2 linked regions of the Staphylothermus marinus F1 genome follow. The protein of the gene in region 1 interacts with the protein of each later gene in a pairwise test. Links are inferred from orthologs where the notes say so. Each region holds a gene or a part of one and is shown in the gene's direction. Other genes may lie near its edges.

What was found.
Region 2: the proteins of SMAR_RS05415 (region 1) and SMAR_RS03290 interact in binary tests that used the Methanocaldococcus jannaschii proteins (3 or more experiments, as listed by UniProt). The link is inferred for Staphylothermus marinus F1 from one-to-one orthologs.

What each region holds. Positions count from the first base shown.
Region 1 is NC_009033.1:1,013,892-1,030,050, forward strand. Bases 824-3,819 are described here. They hold SMAR_RS05415 (RNA-guided pseudouridylation complex pseudouridine synthase subunit Cbf5), read left to right. Parts: upstream 824-1,934; coding sequence 1,935-2,705; downstream 2,706-3,819. Other genes in these bases: cmk ((d)CMP kinase), read left to right, coding at 824-1,142; SMAR_RS05410 (50S ribosomal protein L14e), read left to right, coding at 1,200-1,490; SMAR_RS08635 (tRNA pseudouridine synthase A), read left to right, coding at 1,632-1,916; SMAR_RS05420 (class I SAM-dependent methyltransferase), read left to right, coding at 2,705-3,286; SMAR_RS05430 (phosphatase PAP2 family protein), read right to left, coding at 3,428-3,819. In the rest of the region: SMAR_RS05395 (hypothetical protein), read left to right, coding at 1-136; SMAR_RS05400 (50S ribosomal protein L34e), read left to right, coding at 233-511; more of cmk, read left to right, coding at 609-823; more of SMAR_RS05430, read right to left, coding at 3,820-4,297; rbcL (type III ribulose-bisphosphate carboxylase), read right to left, coding at 4,499-5,830; SMAR_RS05440 (archease), read left to right, coding at 5,934-6,404; SMAR_RS05445 (archaemetzincin family Zn-dependent metalloprotease), read right to left, coding at 6,393-6,953; SMAR_RS05455 (nucleotidyltransferase family protein), read left to right, coding at 7,241-7,942; SMAR_RS05465 (FAD-dependent oxidoreductase), read left to right, coding at 8,388-9,494; SMAR_RS05470 (4Fe-4S dicluster domain-containing protein), read left to right, coding at 9,515-10,051; SMAR_RS05475 (complex I subunit 5 family protein), read left to right, coding at 10,125-11,600; SMAR_RS05480 (complex I subunit 5 family protein), read left to right, coding at 11,600-13,144; SMAR_RS05485 (hypothetical protein), read left to right, coding at 13,141-13,446; SMAR_RS05490 (respiratory chain complex I subunit 1 family protein), read left to right, coding at 13,430-14,335; SMAR_RS05495 (hydrogenase large subunit), read left to right, coding at 14,365-16,011; SMAR_RS05500 (4Fe-4S dicluster domain-containing protein), read left to right, coding at 16,019-16,159. UniProt on the Methanocaldococcus jannaschii protein: Could be responsible for synthesis of pseudouridine from uracil-55 in the psi GC loop of transfer RNAs.
Region 2 is NC_009033.1:647,251-663,365, forward strand. The notes cover bases 7,742-10,693. They hold SMAR_RS03290 (RNA-protein complex protein Nop10), read left to right. Parts: upstream 7,742-9,093; coding sequence 9,094-9,294; downstream 9,295-10,693. Other genes in these bases: SMAR_RS03280 (hypothetical protein), read left to right, coding at 7,742-8,266; SMAR_RS03285 (translation initiation factor IF-2 subunit alpha), read left to right, coding at 8,294-9,097; SMAR_RS03295 (proton-conducting transporter transmembrane domain-containing protein), read left to right, coding at 9,438-10,693. Also shown: SMAR_RS03235 (METTL5 family protein), read left to right, coding at 133-765; SMAR_RS03240 (exosome complex RNA-binding protein Csl4), read left to right, coding at 782-1,348; SMAR_RS03245 (DUF2067 family protein), read left to right, coding at 1,357-1,983; SMAR_RS03250 (DNA-directed RNA polymerase subunit L), read left to right, coding at 2,005-2,280; SMAR_RS03255 (transcription factor S), read left to right, coding at 2,763-3,077; SMAR_RS08540 (hypothetical protein), read left to right, coding at 3,074-3,244; SMAR_RS03260 (DNA polymerase sliding clamp), read left to right, coding at 3,331-4,077; SMAR_RS03265 (DNA primase small subunit domain-containing protein), read left to right, coding at 4,055-5,188; SMAR_RS03270 (hypothetical protein), read left to right, coding at 5,181-5,678; SMAR_RS03275 (hypothetical protein), read right to left, coding at 5,667-6,053; more of SMAR_RS03280, read left to right, coding at 6,215-7,741; more of SMAR_RS03295, read left to right, coding at 10,694-11,036; SMAR_RS03300 (NADH-quinone oxidoreductase subunit B), read left to right, coding at 11,042-11,581; SMAR_RS03305 (NADH-quinone oxidoreductase subunit C), read left to right, coding at 11,584-12,138; SMAR_RS03310 (NADH-quinone oxidoreductase subunit D), read left to right, coding at 12,135-13,262; SMAR_RS03315 (NuoI/complex I 23 kDa subunit family protein), read left to right, coding at 13,268-13,729; and 6 more genes. UniProt on the Methanocaldococcus jannaschii protein: Involved in ribosome biogenesis; more specifically in 18S rRNA pseudouridylation and in cleavage of pre-rRNA.

The sequences.
Region 1 (16,159 bases):
GATCCCCATAGCTATTCCTCTCTTATCCGTTAAAGAAAATGGTTTTTATGCGACAAATATATTGTTTATAGCATTTATAGCATATTTAGCCCCTCTCTACGCCTCTATAAGAGCAATACGCCCAGTAACTGAGTAATCCTTTTATGCGTTAGGTTTAAGAATACTTATTATATAATATGTTTTCACTAGGTACCTAGTAAGATGACTAGATGAATGGTGAGGTGCGGAATATATGCCTAGGCCAGGGTTGAAGACTAGGAGCAAGAGAAGAGTATATGTTAGAACACCCGGTGGTAAAGTAGTAATTCATTATGAACCTAGAAAACCCGGTCCTGCACGATGCGCAATATGTGGTAAGCCGCTAAACGGTGTTCCAAGACTAATTCCATCAAAACTACGAAAACTAGCGAAAACAGAGAAAAGACCTGAGAGACCTTATGGTGGATACATCTGTCCTAGGTGTTTATCTAGATTATTGAGAGAAAGTATTAGGGCAAGCATCTCCTCATAATACCTGGGCTCACAAATTTTCTACGGGAGAAATAAAATTAATGTTTCTTAAGAGTATAGTTATTCTGATACATCGTGTTGGTACGGTGTAGAATTAAATGGTAGTTATAGTTATTAGCGGGCCTCCTGGAGGAGGTAAAACTACACAGGCTAGGAGAGTAGCAGAATATTTTTCTCTAAGATATTATTCTGCAGGAATGATCTTTAGAGAAATTGCAAGGTCTCGTGGTTTATCATTGGAGGAGCTTAGTATTATTGCAGCAAATGATCCATCAATAGATATAGAGATTGATAAAAGAACTTATGAGGAAGCATTGAAAGGAAATGTTGTACTGGATGGTCATTTAACGGCATGGATTGTTAGTAATATAGCAGATATAAAAATATATGTTACAGCCCCTCTACACATAAGGATTAAGAGAATAGCTGAGAGAGACAATATTGATCTCAATAAAGCTATGCATGAGACAATTATTCGTGAATATGTTCAAAAGAAAAGATTCATGGAATATTATGGTATAGATATTGATGACTTATCCATTTTCGATCTAGTTATTAACACAGAAAAATTAAGTGTAGAAAAAACCTTCAATATAATCCGGGAATTTATAGAGAAATTTTTAAAGGAGTAATTTCCTTATCATGTGTCTAGCTAGGAAATATCGTTTTGTGAGGGAGGCGTAGCTAATATGCCGGCAATAGAAATAGGTAGAATATGTGTAAAAGTAGCTGGAAGAGAAGCTGGGAGAAAATGTGTTATTGTCGATATAATTGATGAAAACTTTGTATTAATAACTGGTCCAAAGAGCTTAACTGGTGTTAAAAGAAGAAGAGCTAATGTTAAACATATAGAGCCCTTAGACAAAGTAATCGATATCTCTCGAGGAGCTAGCGACGAAGAAGTATTGAGAGCAATAGCAAATGCTGGTCTAACAGAGTTTATGAAGGAGATCGTGAAGCCAAAATTAGTACCTGTATAATTTTGTATAAGCAAGAATAGGTAGCAAGGTTATCAAAATAATTTTGTTATAAATCCCGCATAATAAAGGCATAGATACTGTTTTATCCAACACTCTTTTATCCACCTCGCTACGTAATTGGTTTTATGGGGGGATTACTAAGTGGGCTTAGTTGAAAAAGGTATTAGATTTATTGAGAAAATAACTAAAAATGCTGGATATGATCAGGAATGGATTATATTGAGAGAAGATGATACAAGTCCTGACTATGGCGTATTGCCTTATCAAAGACCAATAAACGAGCATATTAGAAACGGAGTTATTAACTTAGATAAACCACCTGGCCCTACTAGTCACGAAGTAGTGGCATGGATTAAAAAGATGTTTGAATTAGAGAGAGCCGGTCACGGGGGGACCCTAGAACCCCTATACCCTCAATTGGGATAGGGGTGGTTAAACCCCAAAGTGACCGGCGTATTACCTGTTGCATTAGCTAATGCTACAAAGGTTATAGGAAATGTTATTCATACAATTAAAGAGTACGTGATGGTGATCCAGCTTCATACACCAGTAGATAACGAGAGGCTCCGAGAAGTTTTGAGGTACTTTACAGGCGTAATCTATCAACGGCCACCACTAAGATCTAGCGTTAAAAGAGTTATTAGAACACGTAGGATACACTATATTGATCTACTGGAGCACAGTGATAGATATGTATTGGTTCGTGTAGGATGTGAAGCAGGTACTTATATGAGAAAACTAGCGCATGACATAGGATTACTACTTGGTGTAGGAGCACATATGAGAGAACTTAGAAGAACACGTACGGGACCTTATAAAGAAGACGAAACACTTGTTAGAATGCAAGAAGTCAGCGAAGCCCTCTATCTGTGGAGAAACAAAGGTGATGAAAGATATTTGAGAAAAATAATTTTGCCTGTTGAAACAGCTATAGCGCATTTACCCAAGATAATAATACGTGACACAGCAGTTGATGCTGTCGCTCATGGAGCTCATTTAGCGGTTCCTGGAATTGTTAGATTGACTAAAGATGTAGCACTAAACAAGACCGTTGCAATATTAACTCTTAAAGGCGAACTAGTTGCTCTAGGCACCGCGTTGAAAAGTGCTGTAGAAATTGCAAATATGAAGAAGGGGATTGTTGTTAGAACTAAGAGAGTATATATGAAACCTGGTATTTATCCAGCTGTTTGGAAGAAGAGGCAAGAACAATAATGACTCATTATTATCGGAAAGGTTATCCTGGAAGGAAAACCCTTATACCACTAACTATTAGAGGTGTAACATTAGAGTTTGTCTCCTATACCTCCTTGTTTTCCGGGAGAGAAGTTGATAAAGGAACGTATCTTCTTCTAAAATACATTGATGTTCCTGATGAAGGCGAAGTATTGGATGTGGGCTGTGGATATGGAGTTATAGGATTAACTATAGCAAAACTTAATCCAAGACTTAAGGTTTATATGGTAGATATTAATCCGTTAGCTGTAAAAATAACTAAATATAATGCAAAACTAAACAATCTAGAGAAACAAGTCGTCGTTCTTCAAGGAGACGTTTATGAACCAGTTAAAAACCTTAGGTTTAACGCAATATATTCTAACCCGCCCCTCTCTTCAGGTATGTACACAGTTGAGAAAATAGTTCTTGAAGCAATAAATTATTTAAAACCAGATGGTTTCGCAGAATTTGTCCTAGCTCGTGGCGGAGAATATTTAGTGGAAAAAGCTAGAAGAATATATAGGCACGTAGAAAGTATTAGAAAAAAGGGATATATTATACTCAAACTAAAACCATAAATAGAGGAGCCGGGGTGCCCGAGCGGTCTAAGGGGCTGGCCTTGAGAGCCAGTGGGCCAAGGGGCCCGCGCGGGTTCGAATCCCGCCCCCGGCGCCATTATTTTTCGATTATGAACTAATATTCTGAAAAACTAATACATATTATTGCGTTCTTCCTAGATGTTTGATGATCTCATATGCTATTAGTCTCGACATCAATACTAGTATACTAAATACCGATCCTGCCATTAAAACCGCAGGGTAAATATTTATGCTTTCCAGAATAAACACAATTACCGATCCGGTGAAAGCTGTAAATAAGCTTATGGCTTTAAACAACCATCTATCTATATATAGAAACTCATTATTGGTTTTAATGATCAAGAGTCCGGATAGCAGAGCTCCCAGCGATAAACCTGTTAAGAGCGGGGCATCCGTATATTCTGGCATTTCTATTGATGAGATAATAGAAGCGATAAGAGATGGAATGGTTATAGATACAAGGTATTTCCCTGGATTATTAAAACATATATATAGTATAACCGATAATAGAGCAACTACTACTCCGAGAATAGCTCCTCCAACTACATCTATTGGATAATGAACATGTAGAACAAGCCTCGAATCACTAACAGCAAATGCGTGTATAAACAAAGCTAATGCGATCAAAGGATTACGTGTAGCATAGCCTGCTAATAAAGCAAATGAAAAACTCATAGCTGCATGTCCGCTTGGAAAACCTGGGCCCTCAACTTTTATTAACCATTCGGAAGAAGGGGGTCTCGGCATTTTTAGTATAGTTTTCAACATTACATCAAGCGAGCCTGTTAATCCAAGGCCTCCGATAATAAATATACCTTTCTCCCCTGAATATAAGGTATAAACTAAGATAGCGATCAGCATATAAAATGTGCTTTTCCCAAGAATACTGGCAGTCTTCGCTAGATCAGTATTTTCTAGCAATACTCCTATAAACTCTGTAATCGAAGATAGTAACAGTAGGTAGATAAGTATTTGTCTAATTTTTTCCAATGCCAGTTCACCGTTTAATAGTATTGCTTTGTTCAATATTTTTGCGGAGAAAAAATAAAATCTTTATTGTAATAGATGCATAATATTTATTGGACACTGCACTGGATGTTTCTATAATATGTTTACTTATGAAGAAATATTGAGAGGAGCAATGTTTATGAAAATGTAAAAATAGAATTATGTATTAAGCTTGAACAAACTCTATATTGGTTTAGCAAATCCCCATTTTTCAAGTGCCCTTGCTAGTTCTCTATGTGTTTTCGCGTATTCATCTAATGGTATTCCTTTCAATATTGCTTCTAATGATTGTCTTACTGCCATCGCCCCTGCTCTTGGACCATCTGGGTGTCCTAGTACTCCTCCACCTATTTGTAGTACTAGTTCTGTTCCTAAAGCATCTATTACGCCTGGCAAGTTGCCTGGGTGTAGGCCTCCTGAGGACACTGGCATCGCTGGTTTTATATGGTACATTTCTTGTTCTATATGGAAAACATCGTCAGGGTCTGGTTTGAAATGTTTTTCTCTCAGTATTCTTGCGTATCTTATTACATCGATTTTTCCTCCCTCAAGTTTACCTACTCCTGCAGTCCCAATATGTAGCTGGTCTACGCCAATGATTCTGTAGAGTTTTGCTAATACATACATTGATATACCGTGGTAGGGGTTACGGGTAAAGGCTGCATGCATTGCTCTATGTGCATGAATAGCTAAGCCATATTCTTCAGCTAGATCCCTGATATATGTTAGCGTAGACCATCCAGTCACTACTACATCAACCATTACATAGGGGTTATCATAGTCTGCTACAAGTTTTAATCTCTTCTCCATTTCACGTATATCGCTGGTGATGTTTGCGAACCAAACTTTTCTCTCACCGGTTTCTTTTTCTGCTCGATCAATTGCTCTCATTATATGTTTAGCTCTCTCGGAGAATCTGCAAAAACTTGGACTAGTCAGGTTTTCATCGTCTTTAATATAATCCATTCCTCCCACTAGTAGTTCGTAGGCTAGTTTCTCAACCTCCTCCGGCGAATATCCTACTTTAGGTTTTGGAACAGTGCCCACTATTGGCCGATCAGTCACTCTAAAGATCTTTTTTACGCCTTCAACTCCCTTACTTGGACCTTTAAAGTATTGTAGAAACTTCTTAGGAAGATAAATATCTTCGAGACGAAGACCCTCAACTCTCTTCATTCCAAAGACGTTTCCAGCTATTGATGCTAGTAAGCCCGGCATATTTGCTTCCTCAAATAATTCAACTGGATAAGCTATTCTAACAATCCATGAACCATCACCTAGATCTTTGAAATAATATGCTTTGCCGGATAATTTACGAACTCTTTCAGTATTATACCATGGATACAGCGTGGTCCATGTACCAGTACTGCTCTCAGCAGCTACTCCACCTGCTGCATCTTCTATTGTAAATCCTTTGGCTGGTTTAATTCTGAAAACAGCTATAATGTCATTTTCTAAATCTGGAACATAGTTTTTATCTATGTAACTATGATAAGGCTCGAATTTATGTGGCAATATCCATCTTTCCCTCTCAACTTCTTAATAATCTAACTATGATTTATGATTTAAGAATATATTATTCTTAATGCTATAACCATTTAGTGAGGTGATGAAAGAAATGTCTGAGAAAATTGTAGAAAGAGGTTTGCCGGGTAAATTTGATTATTTAGAACACACTGCTGATCTATACATAGTTGCATATGGTAAAAACATACTTGAACTTTTCGAAAATGCTGGTTTATCAGTTTTCGAATCCATGACTGATACTAGTAGTATCAAGAAGAAACAAGTGAGAGAAATAGTGAGTGAAGGCTTCGATCTCGAGAACCTATTGTATCGATGGCTTGAAGATTTACTGACACTATATTATAGTGAAAACCTTATTTGTAGCCAAATACAAGTACTATCTCTAAACATTATGAAAAGAGAAGATGAAATACAATACGTTATTAAGGGAAAATGCAGTGGAGACTACTTTGACCCAAACAAACATGTTTCAAAAGTAGAGATAAAAGCTGTAACGTATCACTTAATGAGAATAATTAAAGATGAAGAGAAATGGAAGGCATACTTTGTTCTAGACATTTAGTTTTCTCAAAGTATTAGAGCATGTTTCACAGAAAAACCTAGTCTTGGCATCAACTTCATATACAGAATTACTAAAGCTCATAACACATGTTCTTCTCTTACAATGGCTTAAACCCAATAAATGTCCTAGTTCATGCACTATTTCCTTAGCTACTCTCTCCAAATAGAGGTTATAATTTGGTTCTTCACCATAAAACCTTGGATCAAGTCTGCGTGTAAAAACAACTGCTATCCTATTTATAGGAGAAGCCTCCCCGAAGACAAAGTTTAATCCATAATCATATCCATCAATATAACCAATACCAACAATAAAATACTCGTTTAAGTAATCATAAAACATATTTCCCATATTCTCAATAATACATGGAGCAAGATACTGTTTTCGAGCCCAGTTAAAACATTTCATAGAAGGCTTAATAGTAGAGGGCCAAATCAGTATTTCAGAACTCAATCCGGCTCTGCTTAGTGAGTCTGCAACTATATTTTTCCAGTCATCAATATAGTCGAAAACATAGTTTCGATTCAACGGGACAAACAAAACTTTCAACATATATATTTCACCAAGAAATACGTAGTTAGAAGTAAAATATTAGTTTTAGGTAGTAAAGAATAATAATGTATTCTAGGCTCCCAGCTACTGTTTTAAATGAAGAAAAAGATGCCGCCGCGGGGATTTGAACCCCGGACAACCCGGTCTTCAGCCGGGCGCTCTCCCAGGCTGAGCTACGGCGGCGTTTTCAATATATATCGTTTAGCATTTGGGTTTATTAGTTTTATTAGAAATTTAAATATATCTAGAAATATTCAGCATCAGGTGTTCTAGGAGGCGAAAAAGATATGATGGCTGTAATTCTTGCAGGAGGTTTCGGTAAGAGATTACGTCCATATACAGAGGAAATACCTAAGCCCCTAGTTAGCGTTGCTGAAAAACCAATTCTTGAATGGCAAATTGAATGGTTGAAACAGTATGGTTTCAATGAGTTCGTATTACTTGTAGGATATAGGAAAGAGAAAATAATAGAACATATTGGGAGTGGTGGAAAACTGGGTGTTAAAGTAACATATGTTGTTGAAGACGAACCATTAGGAACAGGTGGCGCAATCAAGAACGCTGAACATATTCTTTCTAAAGAGGAGAAATTCTTAGTATTAAACGGAGATATATTAACAAATCTTAATCCAATGAAACTATTCGAAAAACTAGATGAGCACCCAGAATTCGTAGCTGTAATAGCTAGTATACCATTACCTAGCCCTTACGGTGTACTGGAGATAAAGGATTCCAAAGTAACAGGTTTCGTTGAAAAACCAAAACTACAAGATTACTGGATAAACGCCGGCATATATGCAATGAAGCCTTCGGCTCTAAAATACTTCCCAGAGAGAGGGGATCTGGAGAGAACAGCGTTTCCGGCAATGGCTAAAGATGGAGTTCTAGGAGCCGTTAAGTATACAGGTGTATTCTGGAAATCTGTAGATACATATAAGGATCTAGAAGAAGCAACTAAAGCAATAATAAAGCTTGGAGGCAAATTATAATCAGATTTTCCGGCTCTCATCACAGCCTTTTTCATAGGGCTCATGAGACCCTCTTATCATCACTTAACCACAATAATAACAATAAGTATATGGGGCTAATAATAGTTAAATAAAATTTAGTTAGTTCAAAAATATTTATTTTTACCCATAAATCCTCTAGGCTAGTAGAAACAAAGTTTTAAACCTTGAATAAATAAACCATTTATAGACTCGATGCTAGATGCGGCGGTCGTCTAGCCTGGACTAGGACGCCGGCCCTCCAAGCCGGAGATCCCGGGTTCAAATCCCGGCCGCCGCATTACCTTAATTAGGCTGAATATTTTTATCTCTATACTTTATCTGTTAAGTATATATGTAATGTCTCTAATCATATAGTATAGTTATACATTAGCCCACAGTTTTTACCATAACATTTTATAGTTTGCTTGGTTATACGGGGTATTGGATGCTAAAAACTATTATATTAAGTATGCGGGGGTTGTCATTTTTGAGATTTACATGGATGTGTAAAAATCCACCATCAATTACTGCAGGGCGTTCAAGAATCAAAATATCTATAATAGGTGCTGGTCCTGGAGGGCTTGCCGCAGCAGGCTATTTCGCTTGTCTAGGCTACTCCGTAACAGTATATGATAAACAACCATTACCTGGAGGAATGATGGTTTTCGCCATTCCTAAAGTTAGGATACGTGATGAAACAGTATTGGAAGGCATATATGAGCTTAGAGATAAGTTCGGTGTTGTCTTTAAGAATAATATTAAGATATTCGGTAATCATGAACCACCAAAAGAGGAAGGCGATCACTTCGTGAAGGAACTGATTAATCTAAAAGATATTGTTGATGAAAGTGATGCGGTCCTAATTACGACTGGTACATGGCAAAGTAGAAAACTAAGAATACCTGGAGAGGAAGGTCCTAGAGTTATGAGCGCAGTAGAGTATCTCTACGACATACGTGTTTGGGAGAAAGGGTTGGTTGATCATAAACCGAGTGTTGGGAGAAAAGTAGTAATAATAGGTGCTGGTTTAAGCGCGGTGGATGCAGCTCTGGAGGCACTTGAACAAGGTGTTGAAGAAGTTATGATTGCTTATAGGAGAACAAAGAAACAAGCTCCTGCAGGTGTCTATGAGATAAACAAACTTATAAAAAGAGGTGTTAAATGGATTGAGCTCGTTAGCCCAGTAGAGATAATCAGAGAGAATGGAGGAGTGAAAGCGATTCGCCTACAAAGAATGAGGCTTGGAGAACCTGATGAAAGCGGTAGACCAAGACCAATACCTATTCCTGGAAGCGAATTCGACTTAGAAGCAGATACAATAATTGAGGCAATAGGAGAAATACCTACTCCGCCTCTTGTCAACGGATACCTAGGAATAAAGCTAGATAAAAGAAACAAAATAATTGTAGATGAAAAATTTAGAACAAGTAATCCAAAAGTATGGGCCGCTGGAGACGTTGTAACAGGCCCTAGCTTCATAGGTAATGCAATAAAAACTTCTCTCTACGCATCTAAATCTATACATACATATTTAAGTGGCAAGATTTTATGAGCTAGCCTCACATATATGAGGTGTCCAATATAGCCACATCTACTTCTAAAAATGAAAAAGAACTCGTATATATGAGATACATAGATCTAGATAAGTGTATAGGCTGTTATACGTGTGAGGCAGTATGCGACTTCCTACACAACGGTAAACCATTCATTAAAATCTATGAAACAAGCATTGGACTAAGAACACCTATTTCGTGTCTACACTGTAGTCGTGCACCATGCATCGAGGTATGTCCCACAGGAGCTATGACAAGGGATGAAAGTGGCGCAGTTTATGTTGAGTACATGAAATGTATAGGTTGTATGGCGTGTCTATATGCATGTCCATTTGGTATACCAGAGCTTGATCCCAAGGTGGGTGTGTCGACAAAGTGTGATTTATGTAGACCATTACGTGCCCAAGGCTTGGATCCAGCCTGCTATGCGATGTGTCCAGCAGAAGCGATTATGTATGGTAAACCTAAAGATATAAGCGAACAAATTAGAAAGAGGAAAGCGGAGTTAATGATCAAAGCAAAGATGTCCGGGCCCAGCACAGAATCGATAAGTTAATATTGAAAATATAAATATTCATAGTTTTATTTATTAATTGACTTAATATAACCACCTTTGCAAGGGAAAACACATGATAATCACAATGATGATTATCTATGTAATTTTCATGATTTTATCAATATCTGTAATTTATCTACCTGTGCGGAAAAGGAGCCTATTAGTATTCTTAAGAGTAATTGCATATGTATTACCTGCTATTTTGTCTTTATTAGGATTATTCGACCCCATTTCATTCGTATTTATAGCAGTGGCCATACCTGTAGGGTTGCTCGTTAGCTTATATAACTTATGGTATGCTGGATCAAAATATGATAGAAGTTGGGATCTAGTTCGTTTACTGGACTTATTCAACATAACCATTATATATACATTTCTAGCTCCTAATTTATTGCTATTTATATCTATATGGACAATCACTGAAATCATTGGTTTTCTACTTGTCAGTTTCGAGGGTGGAGACGAAGCTTTTCGTGCAGGATATAGGTTCTTTTTCCTGAAGAGCTTGGCATTTGAGTTATCTGCACTTTCCATATTAGCTATTTTGTCTCAGAATATTAGCATAATTGATTCTTTAATATTGCCATTCAATGAGTTACCTAAGACATACTTAGATCTTATACAAGCATTGCTTGTTACACTAGGATTCATTACTACATCAGCAATAGTGCCTCTTCATTTTTGGCTACCAAATGCTCACAGTATCGCTCCAAGTAGTGCATCAAGCGTATTGAGTGGATTAACGGTAAAGATGGGATTCTATGGATTGATAAGAATAACTAGTTTTCTTAGATTACCGATTAGCTATTGGTGGATATTGCTTAGCCTAAGTATTCTTACATCAATTTATGGGTTTACAGTTTTACTTGTTCAAAAAGATATTAAGAGACTACTTGCATACAGTACCATTGGCAATACAGGTTTCATAGCGGCTCTCTTATCAATATATGCAATATCACATAATAACCTTCTATATACTGCCACGATGCTTAACATATATGCTCATGCAATATATAAGGCTGCATTATTCATTAATACTGGGACAATAGTTATGTTAGCACATACTCGAAACATAGAGCGTCTAAGCGGGTTGGTTGCTTTTACTCCTTATTCTAGTATGGGTGTTCTATTTAACATCTTGAGTGTTATAGGAGTACCTCCAACAATAGGTTTTATAGGTAAGTTAGTTGCTGTTGTTGCGTTATTAATAGTTAATGATTTAGCTTTGAAGATGCTGGGGTTACTAACTATTGTTTATGCAATACTTATAAGTATTATCTATGGTTATAGAATATTATCTATACACTGGCGCGTTACATCAATTGAATTCTCGGCTTCTTATATACCTTTATATCCGCAGATAATCGAGCTGATAATGGGTAGTTTGGGCATAATTTATGGGTTAATTATTTTTCTCTTGTTCAATGTTGGAATGTTGCTTATTCTTTCCATTGTAAATGTCTTTGCACTTCTACTAGTTGCTGTATTGATCGCAGTCTTCTACTACAATATTAGAGCACGTATAATGAGGGAGGTGAGTACGAGTTGATGCTTATGAATAGTGTTGACGCTAGTATTCTAGTTACCAAATACCTTATCTTAGCAACTTTATCATCATTAATACTTATCGGTGGAAGCATTGTTGATAAAAGAAGAATTTTGGGTAGGATTCTCCGTGTAATAGGATATATTGGAATTATCTTGTTTGTTGTGATTGATGCATTGTATATGCATATTTTAAATAGTATATCTTATCCATTTCTGTTATTGCTTAGCCTTATCTGTGTTTCTATAACCATTTATACAGAGGGATACTCTAGAGTCTTATTTGGTATGGCGAGAGTTTTACAAGTACCGGTAGAGATACTATCAGTTTCTATGTTGATGTTGTTTTCTTCAACACTATTGATAGAATTTGTAATGTTTTGGATTATAACTGAGCTCATAGGTTTTATGATAATATTATTTAATGGAACACATGAATCGTGGAGAGCTGCCATAACTTATCTAGTAGTTGGTGCATTAACAGCTGATATAAGCTTATTCACAGTGCTTGCAGTTCTTGCTCAAAATATCGGGTTAGAAAATATATTTTCGCTCTCAATTAAGAATATAATGCTTTTACAAAGTAGTGTTAATCCACTATTATCTATATTGATTCTTTTAGGCTTTATAGCGAAAGCAGCTCTTGTCCCATTTCATTTCTGGTTGCCAGACGCTTATACAGTGGCACCTACTCCAGCATCGGCTCTCTTTAGTGGAGTTATGGAGAAAATGAGTGTCTTTAGTATACTAATTATATTCTACATGATTAATGTTGATTATATCCTTACTGGTACGATATTGATTATACTGGGTCTACTAACATCTATCTATGCTGGTTTACAAGCTATTCTACAATCTGATGCTAAGAGGTTGTTATCATATAGTACTATGGGTTATAGTGGTTGTATAATGGGCTTTGTAGGACTTTATGCCCTTACTGGTTTTGAAGAAATAGTATTATATGCTTTTCTGCTCCTAATCTTTGCTCATGGTCTCTCTAAGTCACTACTTTTTATGAATGCTGGTACCATGGAGATTCTTGCAAATACAAGGGAAATATACGATCTAGGATATCTAGCTAGGATAGATAGAAGAGGTGCATTCACAATTGTATTTGGTGGATTAAGTCTTTTAGGGGCTCCTCCAACTATTGGTTTTATAGCAAAGTTCTTAGGGTTTGCAGCTGCATTGTTTGCTGTTATAAGATATGGAGTAATAGGTGTCCCATTGCTTGTCTCGCTAGCATTCATGTCTGCAGCTGGGATCGTATATGTGCTGAAATACTTGGGGAGCTATTATGGGGGATACAAGCCTTTTATCGGCAGGGTCATTAAGTACTATCTCTTAGATTGGGGCGAAATTCTTAGTGTTATTCTAATAATTGTTCTAGGAATAGTTGGATCATATATGGTATATGTTCTGCTTTCATCGATTTATGTGTTAATACTAGATATTATTTTACTCTTGGCGTTGTTGATTACGCAACTAAATATTAAGAGGATAAAAATACGTGAAGAAGAACCCTGGATTGGAGGTGCTTATCCATGAGTCTAGCAAAAGCATCAATTATTTACGAATTGGAAAAAATTCTGAGAAAAGTCAGGAGAGGGATAACTAATATTAGGGAACCATTAAGCCGTATCGGCGCTGAAATAATTGTTTCTCCCAGTATTGTGGGAGCCAAGATCGAGGAAGCGATTTTGCGATCAGCTGATAGGTTTGCAGAGAAAATTAATAGTGTTCAGAAAAGTATTGAGGAAAGTCTTGTAATGAGCAGTTTGTATATAGGCTTCCTTATGACTATGACAATAATAGTTGCAACGGTGATACTGTATGTTATTGGATATTAGCATTTATGTTATTTCTTTTATAGTATTCCTATTTATTCCACCACTCCTTGATGGTTTAGAGAGAAAGATTAGAGCTAGACTGCATAGCAGAGTAGGACCTCCTACAATTTTTCAGACATGGTACGATATAAGGAAATTACTAGCTAAAGAACAAGTTGCAACAGATACGTTCGTTAACACTTTTTTCATCGTGTCTATACTATTTACCACATCTATGTTAACGATCCCACTTATGCCGTTTGGATCTATAGGTATATTCTCTAATAGCCGGAACAGCTTAATATTATTCATAATACTTTTGGCTTCTTCTCAGCTATTATGGGTAGCTTTAAGCTTATCTCCTGGAAATCCTTTTTCAACTATAGGTGTTTATAGAGAAGCTTTATTGGAAATGGTTAATGAGTTATTCTTAATTCTTACTGGTTTTGGCTTAATGGTGTATATAGGTGGTACAAGCTTCCGCGATTTAACGAACATAAACTATTCCGCAATATATATTCTTTTCATTGTTTTATTAATTGTTATATCGTATGTGTCTTCTGGAAGAGTGCCATTCGATCTAGCTGAAGCAGAACCCGAACTTGCTAGTGGAGTGCTTATTGAGTTTAGTGGTCCAATACTAGGTATTGTTCTCTATACAAACTTTCTCAAACGGGCTATACTTTGTGGGTTTATTGCCAATTTAATACTATTGCCGCTGAAAAGCTTGGTTAATGATATTGTACTGGCTGCTTTATTTTATTTGCTATTATTTTTTATTTGGCTTATCTACGCTATAGTCAGTATATTGTTGGCTAGATCGAGAATAGATTTAGCTCCTAGAACGATGTTTGTTGTTTATTTACTCTTTTATTCAATAATTGTTGTTTTATGGTTAATAGGGATATAAAATATATAATAAAAATGAGGGTATGAAACATGATAAATAGAATTGATAGTGTCAGGCAGCATATCATAGAGAAACTAGGAGATATTGTAAAGGAAACTAAGTATATCGGTGACCAAGCTTTAATGTTGCGTATAGATAGAAATTATTTAAGAAAAGCTGTAGACATAATTCATAATGATCTGAATGCGTATTTTAGAACTATGGTAGCGGTTGATGAAAGATCGTTGAATGGCACTTTTGCGTCTTATTATATTTTTGGACTTGACGCAGCTCATTTAAATATAATTGTTAAGACACATACTAGCGCTGATGAACCTGTTTTACCGTCAATAATTGATATTGTCCCGGCTGCTGATTGGTATGAGTTGGAAGCTTGGGATCTATTAGGGATCAAGTTTGAAAATAGAAAGGTTCACAGGTTTGTTCTACCTGATGAGTGGCCTGAAGGAATATATCCTCTGAGAAAAGATGTTGAATATACCTATAGGCCTAAACCTAGGAAAGTTCCCAGACAACCACCCACGGGTCAACGAATACCTATCGGACCATATCATCCCGCACTACACGAGCCTGAATATTTTGAACTATACGTAGAAGGAGAGAAAGTAGTTGATGTAGAATATAATGGCTTTCATGTTCATAGAGGTATAGAAAAACTCGCTGAGGCACCTCGATTTAATTATCAAAAAATACCTTTCTTAGCTGAGAGAATATGTGGCATATGTGGATTCGTTCATAGCGTATCATACACTATGAGCGTTGAAAGAGCAGCAAAAATAGATGTTCCGGAGAGAGCAGAGTATATTCGAAGCATTATTTTAGAGATTGAACGCTTACATAGCCACTTATTATGGATAGGGGTAGTATGTCATCTTCTCGGCTATGATGCAGGGTTTATGCATACTTGGAGGATTAGAGAAAAAGTGATGGTACTTGCAGAGCTCTTAACGGGAAGTCGTAAAACATATGGTATAAATCTCGTTGGAGGAGTGAGAAAAGATATAAACATGGACAAAATTGAGGCTGTAAAGAACACTATAGAATATATTCGATCAGAGTTTAAACATCTTTCAGATCTAATTACAAGTATTTCGCAAATAGTTAAAAGAGCTAGTGGCACAGGCATTTTGTCAAGAGATGATGCAAGAAAGCTCTCGGTAGTAGGACCTGTTGCTAGGGGTTCGGGTCTCGACAGGGATGTTCGTAGGGATTATCCATATGCTGCATATAGAGATGTTTATTTTAAAGTACCAGTCTATAATGAGGGAGATAATCTAGCCAGGCTTCTCGTTAGAATAGATGAAGTATTTGAATCTATATATATTCTAGAACAACTAATTGATAAATTGCCCGGAGGACCCATAATGGCTGAAAAGCTAGAAGTTCCTGAGGGAGTAATAGGTATAGGAAACGTTGAGGCACCACGAGGCGAGGTAATACATGTAACTATAACGGGTCATGGAAGACCTTATCGTTGGAGAGTTCGTGCGCCTACTTATCAGAATATTCCAGCATTGAAAATTATGCTTCGCGATGCACCATTAGCTGATGCACCATTAACTATAGCTAGCATTGATCCGTGTTTCTCATGTACGGATCGAATAGTAATAGTGGATCTAAGATCAAATAGGAGATTTAAAGCTTCTATGGAGCAAATAATTAAGGCGGGAAGGTGATCATGTTATGTTAGTTAGAAAACTCCTAAAACCATTAAAACTGATCTCTGTCGCAAAGAAGGCAGGAGTAGTAACTGTATTATATCCGTATCAAAAACCACTTATTACCAGTGAATTCCGCGGAAAAATATCTATAGATCCTTCGAAG
Region 2 (16,115 bases), 360 kb from region 1 along the record:
GATTATGTCACCATAACCATCCATGTTCTCACCCTTGATAATCTGGGAAAAACCTCTACCGAGAAGGTATATGCGGGTATATCAATAAATATTTAGTTTAACAAATAGTGTTTCGGCATTGGTGAAAAATATTTGTTAATAAACAAAGCAAAACTAGAAAGAATACTGAGCAAGTATCCATCTATTAGTAGACCCAAGAAACAATATGAACAATATGAAACCCCCTCATCAATTGCTGCCTCGATGCTATGGCATGCTTTTATTAGAAAGGATATAACAGGTAAGATAATAGCTGATCTGGGATGTGGTAATCTAAAACTGGGTTATGGCGCACTTGTTCTAGGAGCAAAACTTGTTGTTGGTATAGATATTGATGAATCCCTAGTTAAACAAGCAGAATCAATACTTAGGGATCTGGGCGGAGATTATTTGGCTAAAACACTACTGATAAATAGTGACATTAGAGATTTATCAATAAACTCTGTGGATACAGTTATTATGAATCCTCCGTTCGGAGTAGTTAGAAGAAACCATGGATTAGACATATTGTTTTTGAAGAAAGCAATGGAGATTTCAGAATCCATCTATACAATTCATAAATACTCCCCGGGGCTAACTAGGATTATCGAGGAGCTAGCCAGTGCTTTTGGTTTTAGAATAGTCTATAATGAACAATTATTGTTTCCAATACCAATGTTGTTCGAAACACATAGGAGGAAGATATATAGAGTTAGAGCAATCTTTTACGTTTTGAGGAGGAAATAGTAGGGTGAGGCATGCCATGGAAAGGATTAGGCAGGGAGTACTGGTGTTGCCTGGAGATGTTATAGGTGTGGAAGAAGAATATTTTCCAGGGCAAGGAGTTTATGTGAACGGTAAAGGATATCTACGCTCCCAACTAATTGGTAGAGTATTAATAGATATTGTTAAGAGAACAATAAATGTTAGGAATATTCATGGTAAACCATATGTTCCAAAAGCAGGCGATATAGTTGAAGGAATAGTATCAAGTGTATCAGAAGATCTAGCCTTTATCGATATATATGCTATAGAAGAAAAACCTACAAGAACAACTAGTTTTACAGGTATTCTCCACGTATCACAAGCTAGTTCAGAATATATTGAAACAATGTATGATGCAATGAGAATAGGCGATATAGTCAGAGCACGAGTAATAAATAGCAATCATCCATTCCAGTTAACAACTAAGGAGCCAAGACTAGGAGTGATCGCAGCTTTCTGTACAAAATGCGGATCACTATTGAGGAAACAAGATGATAAACTCGTATGTCCTATATGTGGGAATGTTGAGAAAAGAAAAGTTAGTGCATCATATGTTTTTCGGTGAATAACTATATGCCTCTTATTAAAAGATTCTTCTATATTCCATGCAAAGGCGATGAATGCTTTAAACTTGCAGAACTTATACGTGAAAAAGCTCCACAAGTAGAACTTGTAGAGATCGATATTACTGATACAGGCTTATATATAGAAATGTATGGGTATAGAACAGATATTAAAAATGCATGGGAATACATACGTAGACTTGTTTCATCAGCAAAAGCATCGGAACAATACGGTAAACAGGGTACTAGGAGAATTAAGATCGAATATTTAGTGGAGAAGAAAAAGAAAACTTTTTCACCAGTAGTCTTATCTGAAATATTAAAGCATAAAGGATTCAAAGCAGATCTAAGCGATTACAAAGACGAAATAGTCACGGATGCACCGCTAGAGGTAATAGAAGAAATAATAGATAATATGTGGGATATTCTCGAGAAGATCAAATATGATGTTCGCGGAACAACGACGAAATATTTCGTAACGATTGCTTCTATTCTCACAAATAAGGATCCTCAAGAAGTTATTATGAAAGCTTATAGTATCGGCTTATTATTTAAAGATGAAGATGAAAAATATAGGTTGAGAAAGGAGTGGAGAAAAGCTATAAGCGAGTTTCTCAATAAGGTAATGTCTAAGTAACTATTGCGTGGTGTAGATGATATGGAGCTTAAAGTATTAAAGAAAACCGATACGGAAATTATTATTGAGATTATAGGGGAAGACGATACTCTCGGAAACCTAATTGCTAAAGAAGCAATGAAGCATCCTAAGGTAGTATATGCATCTTATAGAATTCCTCATCCTCTTCAAAACAGGCTTGAAATAATAATTAATGTAGAGCCGGGAGCTAATATCAGTGAAGTATTGCTTGAAATAACTGAGAATATACGTAAATTTTTGAGAGAATTCAAGAAAGAAGTAGAGGAAAAACTATGAATAAGATTAAGCCTGAATCTAGGATCTTAGTATATGCATATAATAATATAACCCATATATATGCTGTATATAGGAGAAATTTTTAGAAGAGCTCAGAATATTTCATACGAATGAAATCTTAGATCATATTCATGGATTAAATAAATTATTCACTAAAGAAGAACTTTCATACTATATAATCTGTAGTGATAATAAATACGAGAAAATATTTCCTAGCCTAAGAATTTTGGAAGGCTCCAACTACATGGTTTTAAAAAACATGTATTGCAATATGATTAAGCCCTTCCTTAAATGTTTAGAGTATTTCTCGGCAAAACAAGTTGGTGTGAATTCTATTATACAATGCTAATTAAGCATCGCAAGATAATATTATTAGGTATTATTTTTATTTTCATAGAGAAGAATAGCAAGAGTATAATCTCTAAAATTACAGTAAGAGATGAGAAAAAATGCCTAAGTTTTGTCCACGATGCGGAGGAATTATGAAGCCTGTAAGGAAGGGAGACACATATTATTTAGTATGTACTAGATGTGGATATAGAGTAAAAGCTACGGAGAAGGATCTGAAACTTTACCGTATATCTGTTAAGATCGAGCATAGTAATAAGGAGAAAACTGTTGTTGTAGATGAGGAGGAACGATTACGGGGACTACCTATTACTAGAGAAGTGACTTGTCCTAAATGCGGTTATCATGAGGCATATTATTGGATAGTTCAAACAAGAGCTGCTGACGAACCACCCACAAGATTCTATAAGTGTAGAAGATGTGGTTATGTTTGGAGGGAATATGAATGACAAGGGATAATAGATGTATCGATAGAGAATTATTTGAAAAGTTTCTTGACCAGCTAGACGATATATTGTTGGAAGCATATTATTCTACTCCCCCATATATAGCTTCGAAAACACTTGTTAAGAGAGCAAAAGAACTTGTCCAATCACTACTTGAAACCCTCGGCTAAATAAATCCTGATAATGGATAAAAATAATACTTTCAACCCCATAATTTTATACTTGGTTACTTATCTAAAAATGAGGTGTTACATTTATGAGGCTTAGATTCGCTGATGCTCGTGCTTGGCGTTATGCTATGAACGCTATTGGTAAAATAATAGATGAGGGAGCATATAAGATCCAGGAAAACGGTATTAGGCTCCGAGCTATTGATCCATCAAGAATAGTTATGGTTGACTTCTATATTCCCCGCGAAGGACTACTAGAATACGAATTCGATAAAGAAGAAACTATAGGAGTCAATATGGAGGATTTAACAAAAATTCTGAGAAGAGCTGTTAAAGGAGATGAGCTAGAGCTTCGAACACTAGAGGCTGGAAGATTAGCAGTAATTTTTCTAGGACGTGGAACAAGAATGTTTATTATACCAAGCCTAGAAACAATCGCTGAAGAATTACCCGAACTAAAAATACCGTTTACAGTTAAAGCCAAAATGTTGCCTTCAACTTTTAGAGATGTGGTTAAGGAATTAGAGCCTATAAGTGATGCTATAGAGTTTAGAGCTATTAAGGATGAACAGAAAATTATAGCGAAAGCTTCGGGGGACATTGTTGAAGCGGAAATAGAATTAAGCATTGAAAATGGTGCGCTCATAGATTTTGAGGCTTCAGAAGATGCTAGAGCAATATATACTATAGATTACTTATCAGATATCTCCGGAGCATCACAAGCAGCTGAGGAGCTAACATTCGAGTTTGCAACAGCTGTTCCATGCAAAATAGAATATACTCTTCCACAAGAGGGAAGGTTAACATTCTATGTCGCGCCAAGAGTCGAGTAATAAGTTTTTCATCAAAAAAATCCTTAGAGAATATTATTCGCGGAAACCATTAGAGGAACCACTGTATATTCATAAGAGAGAAATAGCTATTCACAGTCTTGAGGATGAAGCATATATTAGGCATTTATCTTTTCCTTCAATAACTCATTTATATAATTTTATATTAAACGAGAAAACCCCTCTACATCTCTATTATTCATCAGCATATTATGAATCGCCATCAGTTAATAAAATGGAGCTTAAGGGATGGATAGGATCAGATCTAATGTTTGATCTAGACTCCGACCACTATCCAGGATGCGATAAGATCTTATCAATATGCATAGAAGAGAACACAATATATGATGGAAAAATAAAGACGTGCCCAAAAACAGAATCTAAACCAGTAATTCACCCATTAATTAAAACAGAATGCATTCAGAAAGCATACCGAGACGCATTAAGAATCAAGTATATATTAGAAGACGAGCTTGGATTAAAAAATATCAAAATATATTTTTCGGGAAACAGGGGATTCCATGTGAAAGTAATCGATGAGAAAATCTGGGATCTAGAAAGTGATGAAAGACGAGAAATAGCATCTTACATATCACTTGAAAACTTTGATATCAATAAATTATTTCCAGTAATAGGTAAGAGAAAAAAATACGTTATTATCACAAGGAATGAACATGGAATAAGAAAGAGAGTCCTAGACTATGTGATCAAAAACAATATAGTTAATGGAAATGAATTATTTATTAAACTCCCCCTAAAACTTCTGGAAGAAACAATCAATGACCTAACAATACCTATAGATATAGTTGTTACAATGGATATTTCTAGATTATCCAGGTTCGGAAACTCCATAAATGGAAAATCAGGATTAATAACGAAGCTTATAGAGCCATTGGATAATTACGAGTTCGACATAAATGATTTCTGTCCTTGGAGCGGTAATATAGTTGTTAAGCCTCTGATCGATATTTCTGGTTTACAAGTTTTTGATGAAAAAATTGATTTAAAGAGAGGTGTGAAGAAGATTCTCGATTCGAAGATTGCTGTTTATCTTACTTTAAAAGGTATTGTTAAAATAATTAGTGATGAAAAATTGGTGATTAAAAATGTATGATGTCTTCCTACGATTGATTAGAGAAGAGATAGGATCAGATAAGATAACATTGATTCATCCAGCAAAGATCCAGGAATATGAATCATTTATTAAGAATAATATGGGAGACTTAATATATATGAGTAAAGACTCTAAGAAGTTATTTAATAAGGTATTAGAAAACATTGTTTATGATGCAGAATTACTTATTAGATTAAGGCTTGCCAAGAAATCTCTTGGAAGCGATCATCCAGATGAAGCTATTGATAAGTTTATATTGGATAAAATTAACAGCATAGTTGATTTCGCAAAACTATATATTTCAAAGTTTCTTCTTGGAACAGGTGATAAATTAATTGTTAAGTGTAAGAAAGAATGCTACGTTGAAAACAGAAAATATATGCCAGGAGACATTGTTTTTATGAAGGCTGAGAAAGCACTTATCAATTATATAGAGGGTAATATAGAGTTATTTATTAATCCATATTTGGAACAAATACTACATCAATAACTGTGATACTAGTAAAACATATGATAGTATCGATAACGATAATAATGAAGCTATGAGAGCTAAATAGATCGATAATGTTCTTCTGTCCCTTAACATTCTGAACCCTCTAGGTCTCAGAGATGGTGCAAAGTGTGGTATTAAATAAGCTATGAAAGCGTTCACAAGCATCAACACGGTTATTAATATTGATGTTCCAATATATCTGACACCATATAATTGGGGATTAAGAGAATAGTTTAGGAAGGTTCTATACCAGTTTGGTATAACTATTATTGTTATTAGAAACACTATTGCGAGAATAAGCGTGGATACTTTCTCTATTACATACCCATATTCTAATAGATGACCTAGCAACTCCTTTTTTATCCTAGTCATTCCAACCACACTATCCATCGGTTTATTCCTTACCGGAATAAAATACGATTTCAAGATTAAAAATAATTGTTTTATCTTATTGAAGGAAACAATTTTAATTTATTACGGCTATTTCGTATTTACTAGTTGTTAAGTAGTTGTTTGGAAGAAGGGGATAAATGATGAAGAATAATAGGTTTGTTATTGAAGTGGTTGTAGGTATTATTTTATTAGCGATCGGTGTTTTTGGCTATATTTGGATTAGTTATTATATGAATCAGTACCGAGATGTTCCTGATGATATGGTTTCATGGTTTCATCTACATGTTATCCAGTATTTTAGCGGTGGCCATAATCCTGTATCTGATACTTATCTCAGATTTATTGATGGAAGAAACTTGTTATTGTCTCCAATACTTTTAGATTTATTTGTTGTGAAAATGAATTTGTCTCCTTGGATGACTGTTGTTATTTTATCACTAGTATATATTTTCCTAGTCTTCACTGTCTCGTATTTAATTTCTAAAAATATGTATGTAGCTGGTTTCTCAACGATGTTGTTCAGTTTTATGCCTGCTTTTATTTATTGGTTTAAATATAATATGTTTGGAGCGTATGTTTCACAGTCTTTATGGCTAGTTGTACCGATACTTCTAGGTTTAGGGCTTAGATATAATCGGTTATACTTAATTGTGTTAGGCAGTATATTGTCTGGAATATTGTGGCTTATGTGGCCTGGTGCTTGGATTATACTTGTGGTGTATTCTATTTATTTATCAGCTCTTATATATAAGGGAACTATTTTTCGTGAATCATTATTGACTGGGTTACTGTTACTGGTTTTCTCTCTACCATTAAATGTTTTAACTGGGTTCCTTTATCTTACTGTATATCATATTTTCAGCTTAGTTCTTCTAGTATCGAATATTGTGATAGGTTATATTGAGTATAGAGTTACACGTGTAGTTGGAGAATATTCTAGGTTTGCTTGGAGAATTATTGGTAGTATAATGGGTTATGCTATTGGGTTGGCATCGGCTTTTCTATTACTTGATTTTATTTCTGGTTATGGAGTCTATGAGGATTATTATAGACTTTATAATCCTCTATATGATTATGGTATCATAGGGATATTATCTATTATAGCGATCATAGCTGTTGTTCGTAGTCATATACTTGTTGATCTGAAGAATAACTTTTTAGAATTTGTTCTTATAGCTGGCTTCATTATAGGTTTGATAGCTTCATATTTTGATCCAACGCTCACAGTATTTACTGCATCATGCATAGTGCCATTTGTATCGTTGAGTTTAATAAGTATTGCATCTTTCTTATCGAGCACGAGTAGAGGCTGGCATAGAGTAGTTTACATAGTTGTCGCTGCATGGATACTGTTTGGAAGCATATTAGGCAATGCTATACCCTCATACGCGTTAATAACTACGCCTCCAAGCGTCTATTATGGTGATTTCACATATGAAATCCTCCATAACAAATCAATACCTGAAAGCCCATTACTGAAGGCTCTCAGCTATATCATGAATAATACTGATCGGGAATCATTGATTATATCGTATTGGGGATTCAGCTACTGGATTATCGGATATATTGGTGGTAAAGCACATACTCTTGCAGATTATAAGGGTAGTTTAAGAGGTCAAAGAATTATTTCATGGATTATGATGAGCGATGAAAATACAGCTTATCAATTGATAAAGAAGCTGATCGGAAACGATAGTAATATAGATGTATATGTACTTGTTTCAGAAGTTGTCAGTATTGAGAAAGGAGGAGCGACACCATTAGCTAATAATGCTCATATAGGCAGGCCAATTGTGATCCCCTCTCAAACAACTGGTCAAACACAAGTGTTATATCAGCCAGTAGGTGATATAGCTAGAATACCATTATATTTATCGCTTATTAACGCCTCTATACAGTCATATCTAGACTATACAAAGGCTAGAGCCTATTTCGAAGTACCTCTTGCATGGAAAGATAATACAAAACAATCACTTGTAGTCAAATTAGTAGTTGATGCTTTGAGAAGGGAATCATTAAGCGTTATCAATGATGTATTATCTCCTATACCAGTAGAGGGGGTTTCTCCGCCTCAATTCTTTAAGCATGTATCAACAATAATGCTTCCACTATACCCTGTCGATACAGGGACAACAACACTTAATGTCACATATATGGTTGCTCTTTATAAGGTTGAAACAAATATATCATAGAGAAAAACGCATAGGAGGGTTATAGAGATGCCTATACCCAGAAAAGAATTACCAAATGTTGGAGAATATGTTATAGCAACAGTTAAGGAGATCTTTGATTATGGAGCCTATGTTACGCTAGATGAATATAATGGTTTAGAAGCATATTTGCCGTGGAGCGAAGTGGCTTCTAGGTGGGTTAGAAATATTCGCGACGTTATACGTGAAAACCAGAAAATAGTTGTTAAAGTGATCCGAGTTAATAGGCGCAGGAAAACTGTTGATGTATCGTTAAAGAAGGTTCCTGAAAATGAGAAGAGAAGAAAAATGTTGTGGTGGAAAAGATATCTGAAAGCATCTAAGATAGTAGAGCTTGTTGCCGAGAAAATAGGTAAGAGCATTGAAGATGCTTATAGAGAGGTTGTGTGGAAACTTGAAGACTATTATGGTGATCCATTATTGGGGCTTGAAGAAGCTGTTATCAGAGGACCAGATGCTTTACGCGAGGCAGGTATTCCGGAAGAATGGATCGAACCATTATATAATGAGGCTCTAAGACATGTTAAAGTCAAGATGGTAAAGATAAGAGGATTAATGTTTCTGAGAAGCTATGAATCAGACGGTGTTGAGAGAATAAAGAAAATATTGTTATCAGCTAAAGAAATTCTTGATAAAGTAGGAGATAACGTGAAGGGGAGAATATACCTATTGGGATCTCCACGATATGTTATAGAGATAATAGCTCCAGATTATAAGGAGGCTGAAAAAGTATTAAAGGAAATATTGACAACCACCGAGAAATTAGCAAAGGAGTTAAAGGTAGAATTTAGGTTTGAGCGTGAAAGGAAATGAGATGGTTAATGCGTAAATGCATTAGATGCGGCAGATATACTCTTAACCATGATCGTTGCCCATATTGTGGCGGAGAACTTATTGTTCCCCATCCTCCAAGATTTAGTCCTGAAGATAAATATGTTGCTTATAGGTTAGAAATGAAAATAAAAACTGGGATACTAGACCTAAATAAGATTCCTGTATATGATCCCTGAACACTTATAGCTTTTGATTTATCCCATCATTATCCCACATAATCATATTATAGTAGACGGATAAAATTTATTACCTTGAACAAAAAGACTCTTAACATAGTGTCTTTTATTAGTCTAACCTAACATTGATGGCGTGAGATAAAATGGTCTACCAATCAGTTGCGGTTGTAGCAGCCGCTTTAGCCCCATTATTAGCTGTGATTTCCGCATTTATGCTTCCACTTCTTTCATCTTTATTATCTAATAAGAGATCATTATTTGCATTTATTTATTCAGAAACCGTATTTCTAATAAATGCATTTCTTACAATACTTGTTTACCTATATATACATGGTACAAATAATATTATCGTATATTTATTTGCAGGTTTTCCAGCCCCCTTCGGCATAATATATGAAGTAGATGTTCTTGGTGCTTTCTTCGGCTTATTAATTGGTTTGATCTTTCCATTAATAAATATTGTCTCATATAGTTATCTTGAGAGAAGCTCTAAGCATAATGAATGGTATTATACCTTATATCTAGGTTTACAAGCTGGAATGCTGGGAATAGCCTATACAGGTGATCTCTTCAACTTATTCGTAATGTTAGAAGTAATGAGTATTACAGCGTATGGTTTAACAGCTTATTTCAGAGAAAAAGGTAAGCCCTTAAACGCTACTATTAAGTATGGATTATTCGGAGCTGTCGGATCAACTATTTATTTCTTAGCCGTCGTATTCCTATATAGCGGTATAGGAACCCTGGCTATGCCTGATGCAGCCGCTGCTAGTATGGGTTTAAGCTATTTCGGAGAAACTACTGGTTTAGCTCTTAATCCTTTTCCCGTTCTCATATTATTTGCTGGACTAGCTGTTTGGGCTTTCATGATTGAATCAGCTGTTTTCCCTCATCATTTCTGGTTGCCAGATGCTTATTCTAATATGCCCTCATCCGTTGCCGCGACAATGGCTGCAGTTGCTGAGGGGATAGGGGCATATGTGATTATAAGAATATTATATGTTATTGTGGGGATTGATAAGGTACTGTGGCTCTTATCTTTGCTAGTAATCCTAGGCACAGTGAACATTATTGTTGGAGGATACTTGATGGCTGTATCCAGGGATGCTAAAAGGATAATTGCATATAGCACTATTCTCGATATGGGATACGTAATGATCGGTATTGGCTTGGCTACCAATATGGGGTTACAATCTGCGCTATTCTATATTCTTGCGCATACAATAGTTAAGCCACTATTATTTATTGCTGTTGGTGAAGTTGAAGCTGAATACAAGACTACAGATATTGATAAATTAGAGGAGATCGGAGGAGTTGATCCATATATTGCTTCAGCATTATTATTTGGTGGACTTGCAGTTGTAGGTATACCTCCACTTAACATGTTCTTTGCAAAGTTAATGTTGTTTGAAGCGGTTCTTGATTCAGGAATTTATCCATTACTTATAGTTATCTTACTTGGATCAGCGTTATCATTCGTAGGCTTCTCTAGATTATGGTTTGTGGCGATAGGTTATAGGAGGCGCAGTATTGTTGGAAAAATAGCTAGAGCCTCGTATTCTGCTAAAGTATTGATTATATTATTGGTTTTAGCAACTATATTAACCGGTATTTTCTATAATTACTTAAATGAACAAGTATTGTCTCGGATAGTGGAATCAATGTTTTCTTCACAGTTTAGATATGAATATGTTAAAACTGCTTATGATTATCTATCTCAAATGCTTCTAAGAGGTGGTTAATTATAATGAGTGGAAAGAAAAAGTTCAAGCTAGGATTCGCTGAATGGGTTAGGAGTAGAAGTATTTGGATGATACATTACTGTTCAGCATGTGGAGCAATAGAGTTGCCACCCAATATGATGGCTCCACTAGATGCTGAAAGATGGGGTATTATGCCTGCGCCTTCTCCTAGGCAAGCAGATGTTCTAGTAATAATGGGTTATGTTACGAAGAAAACCTTAAAGGTCCTGATGAGGCTTTATCATCAAATGCCCGAGCCCCGATATGTTATGGTTGGATGTAACTGTCCAGCAACCGGTGGATTATACTGGGATAGCTACTCAACTGTTAAAGCTGTAGATGAATTTTTGCCTGTTGATGTATGGGTTCCAGGTTGTATGCCTAGAGCAGAGGATTGGCTTCAAGGATTTTTAAAGTTGAGAAAGAAGATCAGTGAGGGCAGAATAGTTAATCCTAGACCGGTGGAGGAGCCTGGAGAACTCGAGGAGCTCATTTATAGAGAGATTGAAATGCGTGAAAAGATGATGGCTAAAGTAAGGGGTTAACGATGGAGATAGATAAGGAGCTTATAGAGAAGTTGCCGGATAAGTATAAGAATAGTTTCTCTATTGAAGGCACTGATACAGGTAAGCGTATAGAGATAACTATTGAGCCTCAAGACTTGTGCAAGGTTCTTCCAGCTATTAAGGATGCTGGGTATGATCACTTCATCGGGATAACTGTGATTGATTATCCTGACGAGAATGTTTTCGAGCTTGTATACTTAATAGATTCTATATCTAAGAATGGACAATTAGTAGCTATTAGAACAAAATTGCCCAGAGACAATCCAGTTATCGATACTGCATCCTTTATTTATCCTTTAGCATATTATCAAGAAATCGAAGCATACGAGTTCTTCGGTGTAAGATTCAATAATCATGATGGTCTCCGTAAATGGATTCTAGAAGATAATTGGCAGGGACCCCCGCCTTTCAGAAAAGATATTGATACAAGAGATATTGTTTTGAAACTCTACTATGGTGGCAAAAGATATGAAAGACCTGTTCAGAAAAGGAGCCTCGGCGGATATAGCTTAATGGAGAAGGGTGGAGAGAAATGAGTAAGGCTAAGGTTTTAACAGTATTTCTCGGCCCACAACACCCCGGCGCACCCGGTAATGTTGGGTTTAAATTATTGCTTGATGGAGAACGTGTTCTAGACATAGATCTAATCCCAGGTTTTCTGCATCGTGGATTCGAGAAGATGATGGAATATCGTAGATGGGACATGGATTTAGTTATGAGTGCTCGTATATGTGTTGAGGACCCTGATCATATAGAGCTTACATATACTCATGCAATGGAGCAAATATTCGGTATAGAGCCGCCTGAGAAGGCAAAATATGTTAGAGTAATAGTTGCTGAATTCAGTAGATTGGCTAGTCATCTCTTATGGATGATGTATTTCGCAGGACCTATTGCTGCTAGATATGCTACATCATGGGCTATTGCGGCTCGTGAAGAAATACTTAAATGGTTCGACTATGTTTCTGGGCATAGAATTTATCATCACTATATTTTCCCTGGAGGAGTAAGATGGGATATACCCAGTGATTTCAAGGAGAAGACTCTGAAAGTTTTGAAGGTGATTAAGCCATTAATAGATGATATAAGAGACGGGTTCTTCTATCACCCAATATTTGAGAAGAGAGCTAGAGATATGGGTAGATTAAAACCAGGAGATGCTATAAGACTGGGAGCCACAGGTCCTACACTACGTGGAAGCGGTGTTAAATTTGATTTAAGGAAGGTTCTAAAATATGATGCTTATGGAGAAATAGATTTCGAGATTCCAAGTGGAGAATATGGAGACTCCTATGATCGTGCTCTAGTTAGACTCAGGGAAATGTATATTAGTATGGAGATTATCAGGCAAGCCGTTGAAAAAATGCCTACAGAAGGACCATATAGGTATAGACTACCAGCTACAATACCAGCCGGCGAGGGTATAGGTAGGGTCGAGAGCGCTAGGGGAGAATTCTTAGCACACATTCTTCAGAGACCTCCAGGAGCGCGTAGATATTCTAAACCTTTAAGCCCTTACCGGATAAAATTCCGTGGACCAACAATGGCTCATTTAACAACTGTGTTGAAACACATTGTTCACAACGAGGAAATAACTATAGCTGACTTACCCGTGCTTATTGGAAGCTTTGATCCATGTCCCCCAGATATTGATAGGTGATGGAAATGGTGTTAAAAGCTGTGCTCTTAGGTTTTAAGTATTTGTTTAAAAAACCATATACACGTATGTATCCCTATAAGGAAGAAGCTTATGTCACGTCTAAGACTAGAGCTAGGCATATACTCTATATGGATAGATGTATAGGTTGTCGTGCATGCCAACTAGCATGTCCAGCTGATGCTATTAAAATGTATCATGTTGAAGGAGATTATCCTAAGAATAGGAAGAAGATCTTTCCAGGAATAGATTATAGTAGATGCACATATTGCGGCTTATGTGTTGAAGCATGCCCTGTGAACGCATTAGCGATGACTAATTATACTATGGAGCATTTGATAACAGAGGATAAAGCAACAACATTGTATACACCGGAAATGCTGGCTAAGCCGCCTGAAGGAAAATATGTTATCACGCTGAGCAAAGATACTTGGAAGCCTCCCTTAACTCCTCCACCCAAGAAAAAATAAGAGGTGTTGATATGTCTCTATTGCCTCCTCAAGAAATAACGTTGTATCTCTTATCTTTTGCTACTGGATTATTTATTTTGGCATCAATATTTTATTTTATACGGGTAGTTAAAGGGCCTTCTCTGCCTGATATAGTGTTGGCTGTTGATACTTTATCTTATGATCTAGCTGTTTTCATAGTATTGTTTAGCTTACTATGTAATTCACCGCTACTAGCAGTTGGAGCATTACCCTTAGTGTTATGGGCTTATCTCCTAGACATGTATGTTTCAAAGTATCTGGTCAAGAGGGAGCTGGGTGATTAGGTGTGGATGTAGGCGTGGTGTTAGAAGCTATAGCTTACTATGTTGGTTTGGCTCTAATACTGGTTGGAGGAGTACTTGACCTTATAGCTTCAATAGGTATGAATAGGTTTAGGAATTTCTATCTCAGACTACATGCCGCAACAATTGGAGCTATTGGTGGAGGATTTTACCCACTTATAGGTTTGGGATTAATAGCATTAACTTTTGACTGGTTGGGAAATGTGAAGTATTATATTTCAGGCATAGCTTTTACTACAGCATTTTTCCTAGTCTTAACTGCCCCTGTTGGGAGCCATGCACTTGCTCAAGGTGCTCATAAGTCTAGGATAGTTATGCCTGAACCCATAATTGCTGATAAGCTTTTAGAAGATGAGGAGAGGGAGGTTGGTAAGCAATGATACCTAGTGTTCCATTATGCTATATTTTATTAGCATTATTCATGACTTATGCATTAATACTTACATACATGACTCTGAAAGCTAAGAATTTAGTAAAAGCAACTATTTATTCTGCTGGCCAAGCTGTTGCGTATACATTGGCTCTTACATTGTTAGCCGCTCCAGATCTCGTATTAGCCTATGTCGCTGTTGGTGTAGGTATGTATACTGCTTTATTCCTCTTCATTATTTCGCGTACAGAAGATACGGAGTATGAGTCTTTGAGTGAAGCATTGGAGAAGAGTGGTGGTAAGTGATGGCGGAGAGAAAAGTTTCCGGTAGAGATATTTTCTTATCTATTGTGGCTGTATCAATAGTTGTTATATTATCTTATATGCTCGTATCATTTCTTGTTATAAGTGTTCCTCCACAGGAAACTAATAGATGGCTTGCTAACTGGTTTTTGACAACTACGTATAATTGGGAGAATAAAGATTGGTGGAGTGGGAGTCCGGAGGTTGTTACTAGTATTTTATGGGATTATCGTGGTTTAGACACTGTATATGAGACAAGTGTATTCTTCTTCGCCATAATAGGTGGTTTAATGCTTGTTAGGAGTGTGAAGATAGATAAGGGATCATTAGGTATTAAGGGTATGAGTGTTATTTCTAAAACAATAACGAAAATAATACTTGTAGCTGTTCCAGTAGTTGCTGCTAGCGTTGCTTTACACGGACATTTGACTCCTGGTGGAGGATTCCAGGGTGGGAGCATATTTGCTGTGTCTTCACTACTAGCTATAATAGCTCTTGGAACAGGTTTTCTCTATGGTAGAGGATGGACTAAGATGAGATTACTAGGTTTTAGAACTCTGGGATTACTAATAATCTCAATTACTGTTACAGCACTATTTGTTGTTGGATTCTTTAGCGGTGTCACAGCTTATATTGTGCAGAATCAGTGGAAGCCTTGGGCACCTATTGGTATGGGGTATCTCGCTGATTTAGGCGTTTTCGGTAACATACTCTATAGTGGTTCCCTTATATTCCTAAATCTGGCCGAGTTTTTGGCTGTGTCGGCTGGTCTTAGCCTTGCATTTATAATAATGGCTCTGCCGAGGAAGAAGCTTGTTGAAGGGGGTGATATAGAGTGATTGATGCTTCAACACTTATATGGAGCTACATATACGCTGTTACTATAACAATAATTGTAATCACAGTATATGGAATGGCTACTCGCCCCAATATTGTTAAGAAACTAATACTTCTAAGCATACTTGGCGACACAGCTAATCTAATAGCAGTCATGATCGGTGTGCATGCAGGCATGATTAAACCACCAGTATTTCCAGGAATATCATTCACAGATCACCCGGTTGTAGGTTATAATAAATTATTGAATTTCGCGGGAGAAGCTGTTGATCCGGTTCCACAAGTCTTGGTTGTTACAGCTATAGTTATTGGGTTAGCAGTTCTTGTATTCCTTGGCTACGTAGCATTGCTTCTCTACCAAAAATATGGAACTCTCGATGTGAGATTGTTGGAGAAGAAAATGAGGGGTGAGATGAGTGAATAAAGTGAAAGCGATTATAGGGTTAATTATTCCTTTGATAATTATTTATCTAGTCTATACTGGATCATATAGTTTGTTCGAGTTATTATTGGGAATAATTGTTGCTATACTTGTAGCTTACCTATTTGGTGA